2 regions of the Xenorhabdus santafensis genome follow, and region 1 is predicted to be linked to the other one. Evidence: riboswitches for the same ligand, from Rfam matches in the RefSeq annotation. Region 1 holds a riboswitch; the other holds the start of a gene.

What was found. A riboswitch is a leader RNA that binds a small molecule or an ion and turns the genes downstream of it on or off. The one in region 1 is predicted to bind thiamine pyrophosphate.
Region 2: another riboswitch for thiamine pyrophosphate. It lies ahead of thiB (thiamine ABC transporter substrate binding subunit); the one in region 1 lies ahead of thiD (bifunctional hydroxymethylpyrimidine kinase/phosphomethylpyrimidine kinase).

The regions. Positions count from the first base shown of each region.
Region 1 is NZ_VCDN01000036.1:23,309-30,792, reverse strand. Features, by position in the region: gene trhP (prephenate-dependent tRNA uridine(34) hydroxylase TrhP) at 1-354, shown strand, start outside; gene fbaB (class I fructose-bisphosphate aldolase) at 1,049-2,098, shown strand; gene thiD (bifunctional hydroxymethylpyrimidine kinase/phosphomethylpyrimidine kinase) at 2,295-3,095, opposite strand; TPP riboswitch at 3,140-3,232, opposite strand; gene cspE (transcription antiterminator/RNA stability regulator CspE) at 3,357-3,566, opposite strand; gene FE392_RS09685 (amino acid permease) at 4,246-5,619, opposite strand; gene FE392_RS09680 (helix-turn-helix domain-containing protein) at 6,308-6,694, shown strand; gene FE392_RS09675 (N-acetylmuramoyl-L-alanine amidase) at 6,779-7,484, opposite strand, start outside.
Region 2 is NZ_VCDN01000021.1:123,555-131,038, reverse strand. Features, by position in the region: gene ptsP (phosphoenolpyruvate--protein phosphotransferase) at 1-2,049, opposite strand, end outside; gene rppH (RNA pyrophosphohydrolase) at 2,059-2,592, opposite strand; TPP riboswitch at 2,709-2,813, shown strand; gene thiB (thiamine ABC transporter substrate binding subunit) at 2,904-3,917, shown strand; gene thiP (thiamine/thiamine pyrophosphate ABC transporter permease ThiP) at 3,893-5,497, shown strand; gene thiQ (thiamine ABC transporter ATP-binding protein ThiQ) at 5,490-6,191, shown strand; gene FE392_RS07090 (M4 family metallopeptidase) at 6,515-7,484, shown strand, end outside.

The sequences.
Region 1 (7,484 bases):
CATACCCATGATGCCTACCAAACTTATGAATATGGTTATTCTGTGTCAGATTCCCAGCAATTTGTCGGGGAGTTTACGGGCAAGCGAGTCAATGGGTTGGCTGAAGTTGCCGTGAAGAATAAGTTTCTTGTCGGAGATAATCTGGAACTCATGACTCCATCAGGTAACATTAACTTTACGTTAGAATCGATGACAAATAAAAAAGGTCAGGCTGTGGATGTTGCTCCGGGTGATGGGCATATCGTTTATCTCTCCATTCCGGAGGAAATTGAGTTGAACTATGCTTTACTCATTCGCAATTTAAAAGATGGTAATACTCGAACTCCTCATCCGCAAAAATTACAAGCAAAGTAATTTGAAATTAGATTTTAAAGAAATTGATCTGTTTTTTTAGAAACAGATCACATCAATGCTATTTTATTTCTCGTATTATCGGTTCTGAAAATTAAGAACTAAAAAAGTTTTACTGTAAGACTAGGAACCACCTCCTTGGCTAGCTCAATCTCCCTTGGGCTGGCCTTTTCTTTTATGTATAAAATATAAAAATGCCTTAAATTCAACCAGTTAATCGATTGCCTTACCCCAGAAAAAATAAATGTCTTTAATGTTTTTTTATTCTTTTATTGTATTTTTTTTCGGCGGCAACAATATCTTCACTTATTATTGATGATAAATTAATGTAACAATAAATAATATGAATATTTATTCAATTTAATGAAGGAAAATTTAAGAAAATAACACCAAAATATTCAATTCATGAATAACCAAATATTTATTTCTTCTCATATCTGATAAATTTTCTTTACTTTACCCTAAAAAAACAGATTGAATTTTAACAACTCATTACCCGAGATATTTGATGAATTTCGGGGTGTGTCCAAACAGCTAGAATGTGATGAAAAAGTGCAGCCAGCAAAGGAGCAACTTGAAAGATGGCGGGGATATCACAAACTGAAGCGATCCACCGCGGCTTACCTCTCTACTCACCTTGTGATTCATGCCAATATCAACAACAATCAATAGCGCCTTTTGCAAACTGGAGTTAATCATGACTGATATTGCTAAGTTGTTAGGAAAAGACGCAGAAAGTTTGTTGCAACACCAATGCAGTACCATTCCACGTGAAAACCTCTATCTTCCAGGCACCGATTTTGTTGATAGAGTAATGATCGACAATAATCGCCCCAATACTGTCCTGCGTTCCATGCAAACCTTGCTGAATCATGGCCGTCTGGCAGGAACCGGTTATCTCTCAATTTTGCCGGTAGATCAGGGTGTCGAGCACTCTGCCAGCGCATCATTTGCCGCCAATCCCCTTTATTTCGATCCGAAAAATATCGTGGAACTGGCCATCGAGGCAGGTTGTAACTGTGTTGCTTCAACTTATGGGGTACTGGCGTCAGTTTCTCGTCGTTATGCCCATAAGATCCCGTTTTTGGTGAAGCTCAATCACAATGAAACGTTGACCTATCCCGCCCAGTATGACCAAACATTGTACGCCAGTGTTGAGCAAGCATTTGATATGGGTGCTGTTGCTGTTGGAGCAACTATCTATTATGGCTCACCTGAATCACGCCGCCAGATAGAAGAAATTTCAGCCGCTTTCGAACGTGCTCATGAGTTGGGTATGGTTACCGTATTGTGGGCATATCTGCGCAATTCAGCATTCAAGAAAGATGGCGTCGATTACCACACCAGTGCTGATTTAACAGGCCAGGCAAATCATCTGGCAGCAACGATAGGTGCCGATATTGTTAAGCAGAAAATGGCAGAAACCAATGGTGGTTTTACTGCCATCGGGTTTGGGCACACTGATAAGCGTGTTTACAGCAATCTGACCACTGAGCATCCTATTGATTTGGTCCGCTATCAACTTGCTAACTGCTATATGGGGCGCGCTGGGTTAATTAATTCTGGTGGTGCTTCCGGAGACAATGATTTGAGTGATTCCGTCCGTACTGCGGTTATCAATAAGCGTGCCGGAGGCATGGGCTTGATCCTTGGCCGCAAGGCGTTCAAGAAATCGATGAAAGAAGGTATCGAGTTAATTAACTCGGTTCAGGATGTTTACCTCGATAAAAAAGTTACTATCGCCTAAATCGCCTATTCAAATGATTTGAGCCATCGTATTTCAATGTGGGGATACAGGCTGTATCCCCCATTATTCGATAACGGCGCCATTATCTTAATTCATTGCCCACCTCAGTTATCGCTATCTTACTTATCGCCCCTCAGCTTCACCTAAAGCCGTCCATTTTCTTCACTTCGCTTTTATTACTGTTCATCCTTGTTACTTACCACCATTGATGAAAATGATGCACAGGCCCAATTCCCTGCCCGACTTCCAGCGTGTCCGCCTGTACCAACGCGTTTTGCAAATATGTTTTTGCTGCAGGTAATGTACTCTGCCAATCAGAATAATGTGGACGTAAAGCAGCAAGAGCCGCCGATAATGTACAACCTGTGCCGTGCGTATGACGAGTATTCACTCTGGGTACAGTGAAGCGCCACTCTCCTTCCGCAGTAAAAAGCCAATCAGGGCTTTCTTCATTGATTAAATGCCCGCCTTTCAATAAGACTGCCGGGCATCCCAGAGAGAGTAATGCCCGCCCCTGTCGCAGCATTTCGTCTTCTTTCTCTGCGAGATTGCATCTTAATATCGCGGCGGCTTCCGGTAAGTTTGGCGTGATTAAAGAGACAGATGGCAATAATTTTTCAACCATAACTGCAATCGCTTCCGGTGATAACAAGTGGTCGCCACTTTTTGCCACCATGACGGTATCCAATACAATGTGGGGGACAGAATAACGATTCAATGATTCAGCAACTACCGCAATATTGGCAGAATTGGATAACATACCAATTTTGGCACTGTCTATCCTGACATCTGACAACACAGAATCTAGCTGGGCAGCAACAAAGAGAGGGTCAATATCATAAACTGATTGCACTCCCATTGTGTTTTGGGCAACCAATGCAGTTATAACAGAGGTTCCATAAGCACCAAGTGCAGAGAAAGTTTTTAAATCAGCTTGGATACCGGCACCACCGCTGGGATCTGTTCCTGCGATAGTCAGTGAGTTAATTCTCATGATGGTGACTCCTATTCACCAGCAAAAGAAAAGCGGGTATCAAAATCAGGGGGATACCATGACTTCCCTACGCTGGCATTATCCAGATCAGGTAATACGGGTACTTCTCAGTCCAATCAAGAACGCCCCGAGTCAAAATAAAAATCACTCTATTAGTATCCCAATAGAGTGATATTTGCAATATGTTATCGTCAAATAATAAAACCAAGTTGACGATAAGTATATTTGGTCAGTAATTAAATACCAGCCAAAATAAATTTATTACTATAAAGCTGTAACGTTTGCAGCAGCAGGACCTTTAGGGCCATCCTGAATTTCAAACTCAACTTGCTGGCCTTCGGATAATGTTTTAAAACCATCTTTCATAATCGCAGAAAAATGTACAAATACATCTTTGCTGCCATCAGCTGGAGTAATAAAACCAAAACCTTTAGACTCGTTGAACCACTTCACAGTACCAGTGATTTTTGCCATTTCAAAAATTTCCTTTGAATCACTTTAATCGCCGATTGGCATAAATATAAACAAACCAGTATTCGTTGCTGTTATTTATTAACAGAACAGTACTTCGTTTACCCATGTGTTTTATCACATACTCTTTATATAATCGCAAGCCATTTTTTTCAGGTGCTGGAGCCAACGCACAAATTTGAAAATGCTAATCTCTATTCTAATTTAAAATTACTCAAAAACTTTTAAGTTATATAACAATATGAATTAATGTAAAAATAAAATTTTAACCTCAAGAAACAAATTTAATTAGTTTAATATGAAACTCTGTTTATTACGCCAGTTATGGAGTAACGCAGCGTGTTGTAAACTCTCAGAAACTTCTTTTTCAATGCTAAATTAAGGCTGATTTAACGTAAGCCTTACTCGCATGTAATATAATCGCTCTGTGCCTGACCGGATTAATTTTTGTTGAGCTTTTATTAAATATTATTCAGTTATAATTAAATTGAATAATATATTTATATCACAGAGGTTTTATTTACTCGCAATCAGATAGTATTTTAATCATTGTCAATGATTAAAATGTGGCAAACAAAACTAAAGCAATACAACAACAGCCGCGTACTTTTAGATTTATACTACAGCAATACAAAAATAATCAGCCGGGTATAATGCCCGGCTGAAAAATATTTTCAATGAATTAATTCTTTTGCTTATACTCTTTTTTCGATTTCGCTACCTGATAGCCCACCCATAATAGGGCAATCCAGAATGGCATCAAAATAACTGAAATGCGAATTGGTGGCATCATAAAAATAATGATGAGGATAAATGCAAGGAATAGCAGGCATAAATAGTTGCCAAATGGATACCACAATGCCTGGAACTTGGTTGTGACGCCTTCTTTGTTCTTAGCCTGACGGAACTTCAAATGAGCAAGGCAAATCATAATCCAGTTGATGACCAACGTTGTTACCACCAACGCCATCAATAATTCAAATGCCTTGCCGGGCATAATATAGTTAAGCAATACTCCAATTGATGTTGCCAGTGCTGATAACCCAATGGATAAAACAGGCACACTGCGTTTATTAACTTTTGTCAGAAAGTGTGGAGCATTACCTTGCTTAGCCAAGCCATAAAGCATTCTGCTATTACAATACACTCCACTGTTATATACAGACAGTGCCGCAGTAACTACCACTACATTCAATACATTGGCTACCCAAAAACTGTCCAGATTATGGAAGATTAAAACAAATGGGCTACCGCCTTCTACAACCTTGCCCCACGGATAAAGTGAAAGCAGAATAGCGAGTGAACCGATATAAAACAGCAAAATGCGATAAACAACCTGATTGGTTGCTTTAGGAATATTTTTCTCAGGGTTTTCAGCTTCGGCTGCGGTGATCCCTACTGTTTCCAAGCCACCAAATGAAAACATAATGATTGCCATTGCCATAATCAGGCCGGAAACCCCATTTGGCATAAAGCCGCCCTGCTGCCATAAATTGGTGATACTTGCGTCCGGCCCGCCTTTACCGCTAAGCAGCAAGTAACCACCAAAGATAATCATGCCGATGATCGCACTGACCTTAATGAGTGAAAACCAAAATTCGGTTTCACCATACATTCTGACATTAATCAGGTTAACAAGGTTTACCAGTACAAAAAATATTGCAGCAGAAACCCAAGTTGGGACATCCGGCCACCAATACTGGATATACATGCCGACAGCCGTTAATTCCGCCATACCGACCAGAATAAACATCGCCCAATAATTCCAGCCAGAGAGGAAACCGGCGAATCCTCCCCAATATTTATAAGCAAAGTGGCTAAAAGAGCCTGCTACTGGCTCTTCAACAACCATCTCCCCCAATTGGCGCATAATCAGAAATGCAATGAACCCGCCAATTGCATACCCAAGCAGCACTGAAGGCCCTGCCATTTTGATAGTTTGTGCTATACCCAAAAATAACCCTGTTCCTACTGCACCACCGAGGGCGATAAGCTGAATGTGCCTATTTTTTAACCCTCGTTTGAGCGTAGTTTGCTGTTCTTGTTGTCCTGCCATCTTGTCCTCTTCTTATGATGCTGATACCCACCGCTTCTCAAGTTACAGCCTGGAATCCACGGGTATATAATCCGTCTCATGAAAATTTGTTCTATTTGTTTTTAAATCTGAGTGTTGCGTTTAACCTAAATGTTATTTTTAACCAAAATAGAGCCAGAAACCTTTCCACTCTCCCAATTTTCACAACGTTTGTCGAACTGAAATTAGTTCAACGCCCGTAACTATGGGGATATGTTCGGGTTTAACACAGTGTTTAGTTTGTGAATTTGAATCAGAAGGATATTAAAACATCATTTACAAAGAATGAATACCAAGAATGCATGTTAGCACGTATGCTTGGTTGAGCATTGCCAGATAAATATCAAAAAACAAATATTGAGTAATAAAACAAGCACCAGATTCGAATTCTTTGTTATCAAGCCAACAGTGTTCATTCCATGCTACAAGTACAAAAACAGGCTTTCCAGTATTAAACATGAAGTAACGGTTATTTTTTAGCGCTTAACTCTACCACCTCGGAATAATTTCGTTGTAGTGAACTTTGCGATCAAATACCATGAAGAGCGTTCATTCGTGAAATCCATTGTTTTTGTCGTTGAACCATTCCTGCTCCCGATAACCATGGATTTTGTCATCTTGGAAAGAAGTTGTGTATACTTCTCCAACCCTTAACTAATTTAAAATTGTAATGCCACAAGATAACCACTTAGCACTTGTATGCGCACTGAGTAAATGGATAGAAAATCATCTTGGCCGTGTTATTCATCTTGAAGAACTTGCTGCTTATTCTGGCTATTCACTTTGGCACATGCAAAAAATATTCAAAGAAGTTACTGGGATATCTCTCGGGAAATACATCCGCCAACGGCGTCTGGCCGGGGCCGTGTTTCTGTTGAGAAACAGTGCGTTACCCATTTTTGATATCGCCCTGGATTTCGGTTTCGGCTCACAGTCTCACTTTACCTATATGTTCCGTAAAGAATATGGCATTACACCTTATGATTTTCGCCAAAATGCAGATATCGAGCTTGAAATTAAGCTCCCCCTACATCAGTCTTACAATTGCGAACCATAAACTAACCTTTATGTGCGGCCATTAATCCCGGCCGCTACATTCTTGAAGGAAATACCTTACCTGCTTCAGCAGAATAAAAGCTAATCATTGTTGATACTTTTCGATCAAAGCCAAAGCAATCGATTCTGTTTCCGCATCAGGCGTACCGCTAAAATCCGAAGGGCGGAAATGCATCTGAAAGGCTTGAATCGTCTTACGAGTCGCGTGATCCAACCAACCAGTTTGCGGAATCCGATAACCATACCGCGCCAGCAATTTCTGAATTGAACTCACGGATGCAAGGCCATTAGGATGCCTGCCAGCCAAATATTTATGCACCGTCGTATGATCAGGCCAAGCCCCAATGCCTTGCTCATGAAGCTGCTTCCATGGGAAAACCGGGCCTGGATCTTCTTTTCTAAGGGGAGCAATATCGCTGTGACCAATGACGTTGACAGCCTTAATCTGGTGCCGCTGGATAATATCTTTTGCCAACCGAATCAATGCATCAATTTGTGATGGATGATATAAACACCACTCTTTCTTTATAAAATCTTGCTTGAATCCGCAGTTAACAATTTCAATGCCAATAGAGTGGCGATTTAAACTTTGATATCCCCCCCACTCGCTTTCTCCCGCATGCCAAGCTCTTTGTTTTTCTGAAACCAATTGAAAAATAATAGGCTCTTTATTTTTATATTTTGGCCGGGAAGGAATGAGATAATGGGAACTGACACGCCCTCCCGTTAATGCTCTCAGTGAACGTTTGTCATTCAGCGCAGTATAATGTAATACAAGGAATTTAACCGAT
Region 2 (7,484 bases), on a different contig from region 1:
ACCAAGCAATATTAATGCCCCCATCGGTAGGCCAGCCATTTCGCCACATACACTCACCGGAAGATCAAGGCGCTGGCACTCATCAACCGCCAGTTTTAAGGCGCGAATCACCGCAGGATGCAAATTGTCATATAACTGGGCTACATGGGTATTATTGCGATCTACCGCCAATAAATATTGGGTTAAATCATTCGATCCAATGGAAACAAAATCAATCCGTTTCTTTAGTTGCGGCAATAAAAAAATAGTTGAGGGGACTTCAAGCATGACACCAATTTGCGGCATGGCGACAGTACAGCCAACAGATTGTTCAACTTCAAATTTTGCTCTTTCTACCAGCTTGCGGGCCTCATCAATCTCCTCAATGCATGACACCATAGGCAAAAGTATTTTCAGATTGCCAATATGTACATTTGCTTTCAACATCGCCCTGAGCTGAATCAAAAAGATTTCCGGTTGATCCAGTGTGATGCGGATCCCCCGCCAGCCCAAGCAAGGGTTGTCTTCATTGATAGGCATGTAAGGGAGTTGTTTATCTGCACCGATATCCAATGTACGCAGCACAACGGGTTTATCAGGAAACAGTGTCAATATTTCCTGATAACGGTTCTTTTGCTCATCTTCTGAGGGAAAGCCGCTATGCAACATAAAAGGGATCTCAGTACGGTAGAGCCCGACGCCGTCGATGCTATCCACTATTTGCTGCTCATGTTTTAAGCTCAAACCTGCGTTTAGCTGCACCAGTACTCGCTCCCCGCTTTTGAGCTGTGCCGGTTGCTGTTGTTCCCCTTCCGCCAATTTGCTGAGAACCAGCTCTTCTTCAATGATCTGCTGATATTCATGGGCAATCAACGGCTCTGGCTCGATAAAAATTTCTCCGCGATAACCATCAAGAATAATAGTCCGGCTGTGCAGTAGCTCAGGTTGGATGTCAGCCCCCATAATAGCGGGAATCCCCATGGCACGAACCAGTATGGCAGAGTGGGAGTGAGTTGCCCCATCCCGCACAATAACACCGACTAGCTGCTCTTGCGGCATCTCAGCCAACAAATTAGCACTGAGTTCATCAGCAACCAGAATAAAACGCTCAGGCCATTGAGCCGCATGATTAAACGAATCATCCAAATGGAACAGCACCCGCTGCCCAAGCGCACGCAAATCAGACGCCCTTTCCCGCATGTAAGGATCTTGCAGGCTGGCAAATTGCTCCGCGTATTTTTCAATCACGGTTTTGACAGCCCACTCAGCCACAAAACCATTATCAACGGAACAAAACAGATCTTGCTTGAGCTGGGGATCGTTTAATAAATGAGAATAGAGATCGAAAATAGCGGCGCTTTCTTTTTGTGAGCTGGTGGTAAAGCGCTTGCTGATACGCCTGCATTCCGCCGTCGATTCTTCCAGAGCGCGGGTCAGCCTTAAGCGCTCAGCTTGGTAATCCAGCGTTGACGCCTCAAAAACTTGATCCAGTAAAGGTTGTGAGCGATCTTGCCATCCCTGCGCCATAACAATGCCGTTAGAAATAGCGAGAGCTTTAATGCGAGTTTGGCGATATTGACCAAATAGCCCCTTCGCCTGTGCTTGAGCAAGAATTACGGCAAGCTGCATCGCCAGCGTTACCATGAAAGATTCTTCACTTTCATCGAAAAGGCGGCGTTCATGTTGCTGGACAACTAATATGCCTTGCAACTGCCGGCGATAAATAATCGGGACACCTAAAAAAGCCCGCAGGCTCTCTTCCCGTACTTGAGGAATATATTTGAAACTGGGATGGTCACGAATATCGGCGAGGTTGATTAATTCAGACAGGCGCCCGACTTCACCCACTACGCCTTCATCAAAGGCCAAGCTAATTACCCGCTCTTTGGGTTTCCTTAACCCCTTGGTTGCCATCAGGTAATAACACTGTCGCTGATGATCTGCCAGATAAATAGAACAAACATCAGTGTGCATGGCCTGGCAGGTTTCATTGACCAGCAGCTCAAGCGCTTCAGATAAATTGGCTGTCATCGCAACCTTTTCAACAATTTCCCGTAAGCGCATGAGCATAACTGTTACCTAACTTCTTCTACGACGATGTAAATAGGGTGGATAATATTGTTGTGAAGCGGGCTCCTGCATTGGCATTACAATGGAAGAGAATTCTTTCATCACACGGCGATACACATCCCGTTTAAAAGAAACCACCTGCCGGACAGGATACCAATAGCTAACCCAACGCCAGCCATCGAACTCAGGTGTATTGCTGCGCTGCACATTAATATCTGCTTCATTACACTGCAACTGTAATAAAAACCAACGTTGCTTTTGCCCAATACAAACAGGCTTTGTATCCCAACGCACCAAACGCTTGGGTAATTTGTAACGCAACCAATTCCGGGTTGAGGCAAGAACCCGAACATCTTTGCGACTTAAACCAACTTCTTCGAATAACTCGCGATACATCGCTTGTTCTGGTGATTCCCCTGGATTGATACCCCCCTGAGGAAACTGCCAGGAATGCTGCCCATAACGGCGAGCCCATAAAACTTGCCCTTGGCGATTACAAATTACAATTCCTACATTCGGGCGGTAGCCATCATCATCGATCACCAGACTACCTCTCGATAAAACAAATTTGAAAAGATAGCTAATTGTTTCACACTCATCTCAAGCGGTAAACCTCTATGATTAGACTTTGCAGGCGTAACCTAAGTCTCTACAATACCCCCATCTCAACGGGGTGCGGCTATAGTAAAATCATGCAGCTGAGAATAAACCCGTCGAACCTGAACCGGCTAGTACCGGTGTAGGGATTTGGGACGCTAATAATTGATAATTAATTAAATATATTTCATTTAGCACCTTCTCAAATCCTTTGCCAATCGACTAATAACGAATGTTAGTAACGACAGGAGAGCAAAGTGTTTAAGAAATTATTTTCCCGCTTAATTGCCATCAGTACACTATCTATCTCTGCCAGTGTTTTTGCCCAGGAAGCCCAAGTAAAGCCCACACTGACAGTTTATACTTATGATTCGTTTGCCTCTGAATGGGGGCCAGGGCCTGCCATCAAAAAGGCATTCGAAGCAGAATGTCATTGTGAGCTGAAACTTGTTGCTCTGGAAGATGGGGTATCCCTGCTGAACCGCTTGCGAATGGAAGGCAAGAAAACGCCGGCAGATATCATACTGGGGCTGGATAACAACCTGCTTCAGGCCGCTCAGCAAACCGGATTATTCACGCCAAGCCATGTTGATACGTCAAAACTGAAATTACCTATCGCATGGAAAAACACCACATTTATCCCCTACGATTACGGTTATTTTGCCTTTATTTACAACAAGAATACTTTACCTCATCCGCCCAAAAGTATGGATGAACTCGTCAATGGGCACCAGAATTTGAAGATTATTTACCAAGACCCTCGCACCAGTACCCCGGGCTTGGGGCTGCTACTGTGGATGCAAAAACTTTACGGAGAAAAAGTTTCAAAAGAATGGCAAAAAGTTGCCAAAAAGACACTGACCGTCAGCAAAGGCTGGAGTGAATCCTATGGTCTGTTCCTGAAAGGTGAAGGTGATATGGTGCTGAGCTATACCACATCTCCGGGCTATCACATCATGTCAGAGAAAAAAGATAATTATGCGGCAGCCATATTTAATGAAGGCCACTATTTACAAATAGAAGTAGCAGCACAATTAGCTTCAAGCAAACACCCTGAATTGGCACAGAAGTTCATGAAATTCATGATTTCACCGGCATTTCAGCAAGTTATTCCGACCACTCAATGGATGTATCCCGTGATTGATATTCCTTTGCCTGATGTTTTCAAACAACTTCCTGTTCCTGAAAAATCACTGCTATTCAATGCGGATGAAGTGGCAAAAAATCGTACAAAATGGATCCGTACATGGCAAAGTTCAGTAAGCCGTTAATTACAGGTTGGCTATTGCCGGGGGTTATAGCCTCCGGCCTGCTGACTACCGTTGCCTTGTCAGCATTTGGCGCTCTGTGGCTCAATGCGCCGGACAGCGATTTGCTGGAGTTTTTGCACGATAGCTACCTCTGGCATGTGATTCGCTTCACTTTCTGGCAAGCATTCTTATCTGCTGTATTATCAGTGTTCCCTGCCATTTTCCTTGCAAGGGCGCTCTACCGCCGCAATTTTCCGGGGAAAATGCTGTTTCTGCGCCTATGCGCCATGACGCTAATCCTTCCCGTTTTAGTTGCACTGTTTGGCATTCTTACCGTTTATGGTCAAACAGGCTGGCTGGCAACAGTTTCGGGCTGGCTGGGTCTTGAATATCGTTTTACGCCTTACGGTTTACAAGGGATTCTACTGGCTCACATATTCTTCAATATGCCGATGGCAACGCGCCTGTTGCTGCAAGCACTGGAAAGTATTGCCATTGAACAACGCCAGCTCGCGGCTCAGCTTGGCATGAGCGAATGGCAGCATTTTCGTTTTGTAGAATGGCCTTATCTGCGCCGCCAAATTCTGCCAACGGGCGCCCTGATTTTTATGTTGTGCTTTGCCAGTTTTGCCACCGTTCTTACGTTAGGTGGCGGCCCGGCAGCAACTACCATCGAACTGGCCATTTATCAGGCTCTCAGTTACGACTACGATCTTGGTCATGCAGCCCTGCTTGCCCTGATACAGCTCTTTTGTTGCCTCGGCTTGGTTCTTCTTAGCCAAAAAATTAAAGGCGCGCTGTCTGTGGGTTATGGTCACCAACAACAATGGCGCAATCCACAAGATTCATGGCTACAAAAACTTTCTGATGGTCTACTGATTTGCCTGGCTCTATTGCTTTTACTCCCTCCCCTATTTGCCGTTATTTCCGATGGATTGAATAGCGGTCTTTTCATGGTTTTGCGCCAGCCGGCTTTATGGCAGGCTCTGACAACGTCCATCATTATTGCGCTTGGTGCGGGGTTAGTGTGCGTCATCCTGACCATGATGCTGCTGTGGAGCAGCCGGGAATTGCGCCTGCGTCATGCTCTCCGTTGGGCACAAACGATGGAAATCAGCGGATTGCTGATCCTGGCTATGCCAGGAATTGTCCTTGCCACCGGTTTTTTCCTTTTGTTGAATACAACCGTCGGTATTCCTCAGTCCCCCTATGGGTTGATTATTCTGACCAATGCGTTGATGGCGATCCCCTACGCCCTCAAAGTATTGGAAAACCCCATGCGTGATCTGGCAGAACGTTACAACCCGCTCTGCCACTCTCTCAATATTCAGGGAATTCATCGCCTACGCTGGATAGAACTTAAGGCGCTGAAAATTCCATTGGCTCAGGCGCTGGCTTTCGCCAGTGTGTTATCAATTGGGGATTTTGGTGTAGTCGCTTTATTTGGCAACGAAGATTTCCGCACTTTACCTTATTACCTTTATCAACAAATTGGGGCATATCGTAGTCAGGATGGTGCAGTAACCGCATTTCTGCTGCTTCTCCTGTGTTTTATTCTGTTTACCCTCATTGAACGTTTACCGGGCCGACACCATGATTAAACTTGAAAATGTCTCATACCATTATGAGCACCTTGCCATGCAGTTTGATGTGGCGGTTAAAGCCGGAGAGCGAATCGCGATCCTCGGCCCTAGCGGGGCGGGTAAAAGCACATTACTGAGTTTAATTGCGGGATTTCAGTTTCCGGAGCAAGGTGATATCTGGCTTGATGGAAAAAACCATACAAAAACCCCGCCTTCCAAACGGCCTGTTTCGATGTTGTTTCAGGAAAATAATCTTTTCTCCCATTTAACCATTGAGCAAAATATGGGATTAGGACTGCATCCCGGGTTGCGGCTGAATGCTGGGCAAAAACAAACCCTCCAGCAAATTGCCATTCAGGTATCATTGGAGGAATGCTTGCCTCGCCTGCCCGCCCAGCTTTCTGGCGGGCAACGCCAACGTGCAGCACTCGCCCGCTGTTTAATTCGACATCAGCCAATTTTATTGTTGGATGAACCCTTTTCGGCGCTTGATCCCGCTTTGCGTAATGAGATGTTGGAGCTGCTGGATCAAATATGCAATGAGCGACAAATTACGTTATTGATGGTTTCCCATAATCTTGATGATGCCGCGAAAATTGCACCGCGTTCGTTGCTGATTGTGGATGGAAAAATCCACTATGACGGAATGACAGAGAAATTGGTGAGTGGAGAAGCAAATGAAGCAGTCATTTTAGGTATCACCAACAGCTAAGCCGGAAAACCCTATAGTTTCCCCTCCCACAGGGTATCAAAATTAGAATTTCAAGATGCAGCCAACAAAGCTGCAACTTGAAAGATGGATATATGCAAAATATCACGATTATATTTTTGTAAATATAACATCAATAAAAAACTGAAAAACAATCTACTGATAAATATTAAATAAATAAAAACACCAATAATATTTCATTAAATACATTTCAATATTAACTTATATAAAATACAAAAAAACAACCTCAATTATTGGACTTTCTATATTTCATAGACTAAATGTTAATATAGTGATGATGGAAAAACAAAAATGAGAGAGGAGTTATGAGAGAAGATAAATTAAGTATTAGAAGATACAATTATATTCCTTATGATCCAAATCCAACGGATAGCTTTGAATTTGGTTTATCGGAAAAAAACTTAGATTATAGTTTATCGGAAAAAAACTTAGATTCAGATCGTGATGATAAATTAAATAGATCTATTTACGATTGTAAAAATAAACCTTACCAAGGAACTGAATTAATTCTAAAAGAAGGTCAGTATCCAAGTAAAGATCAATCAGCCAATGAAGTTTATGAACATCTTGGGAACATAGATAATTTTTATAAAAAAGTATTCGGTCGTAATTCGATTGACAACAGAGGCTTTAAAATCGTTGCTAATGTACATTTTGATATAGAATATGAGACTGCTTTTTGGTCTATTGATAAAAAACAAATTTTTTATGGCGAAGGTGATGCTTCTAGTGATCGGCAAGATTTCTATAGCTTCACCAGTTGTATAGATGTATCTGCTCATGCATTCGCCCATGGCATGATTCAATATGAATCTAAACTTAACTATGCCTTCGAAACAGGTGCACTGTGTGAATCTATTGCAGATGTGTTCGCGATTATGGTCAGGCAATACATAAATGAAGAAAAATCCGATGAGTCTAGGTGGTTGCTAGGCCGCGAATTGCTTGCCACGAGTTTAAATCCCCCCAATTATTCCTACCTTGGTATGCGTTCACTAAAGACCCCCGGACAAGCGAATATATGTGACCTTCAAGTCGCGCATATGGATGATTATAGAGTCTTGCCTGAGGTTTTTGACAACGGAGGAGTCCATATAAATTCAGGTATCCCAAATAAAGCATTTTATTTGCTGGCAACAGCGTTAGGGGGTTATTCATGGAATATCGCCGGAAAAATTTGGTATAATGCATTAGTGGGTTCGAATTTAACATCTTCTACCACATTTAAGGACTTTGCATATATAACTGTTAGTAGAACAAGAGATAAATTTGGAC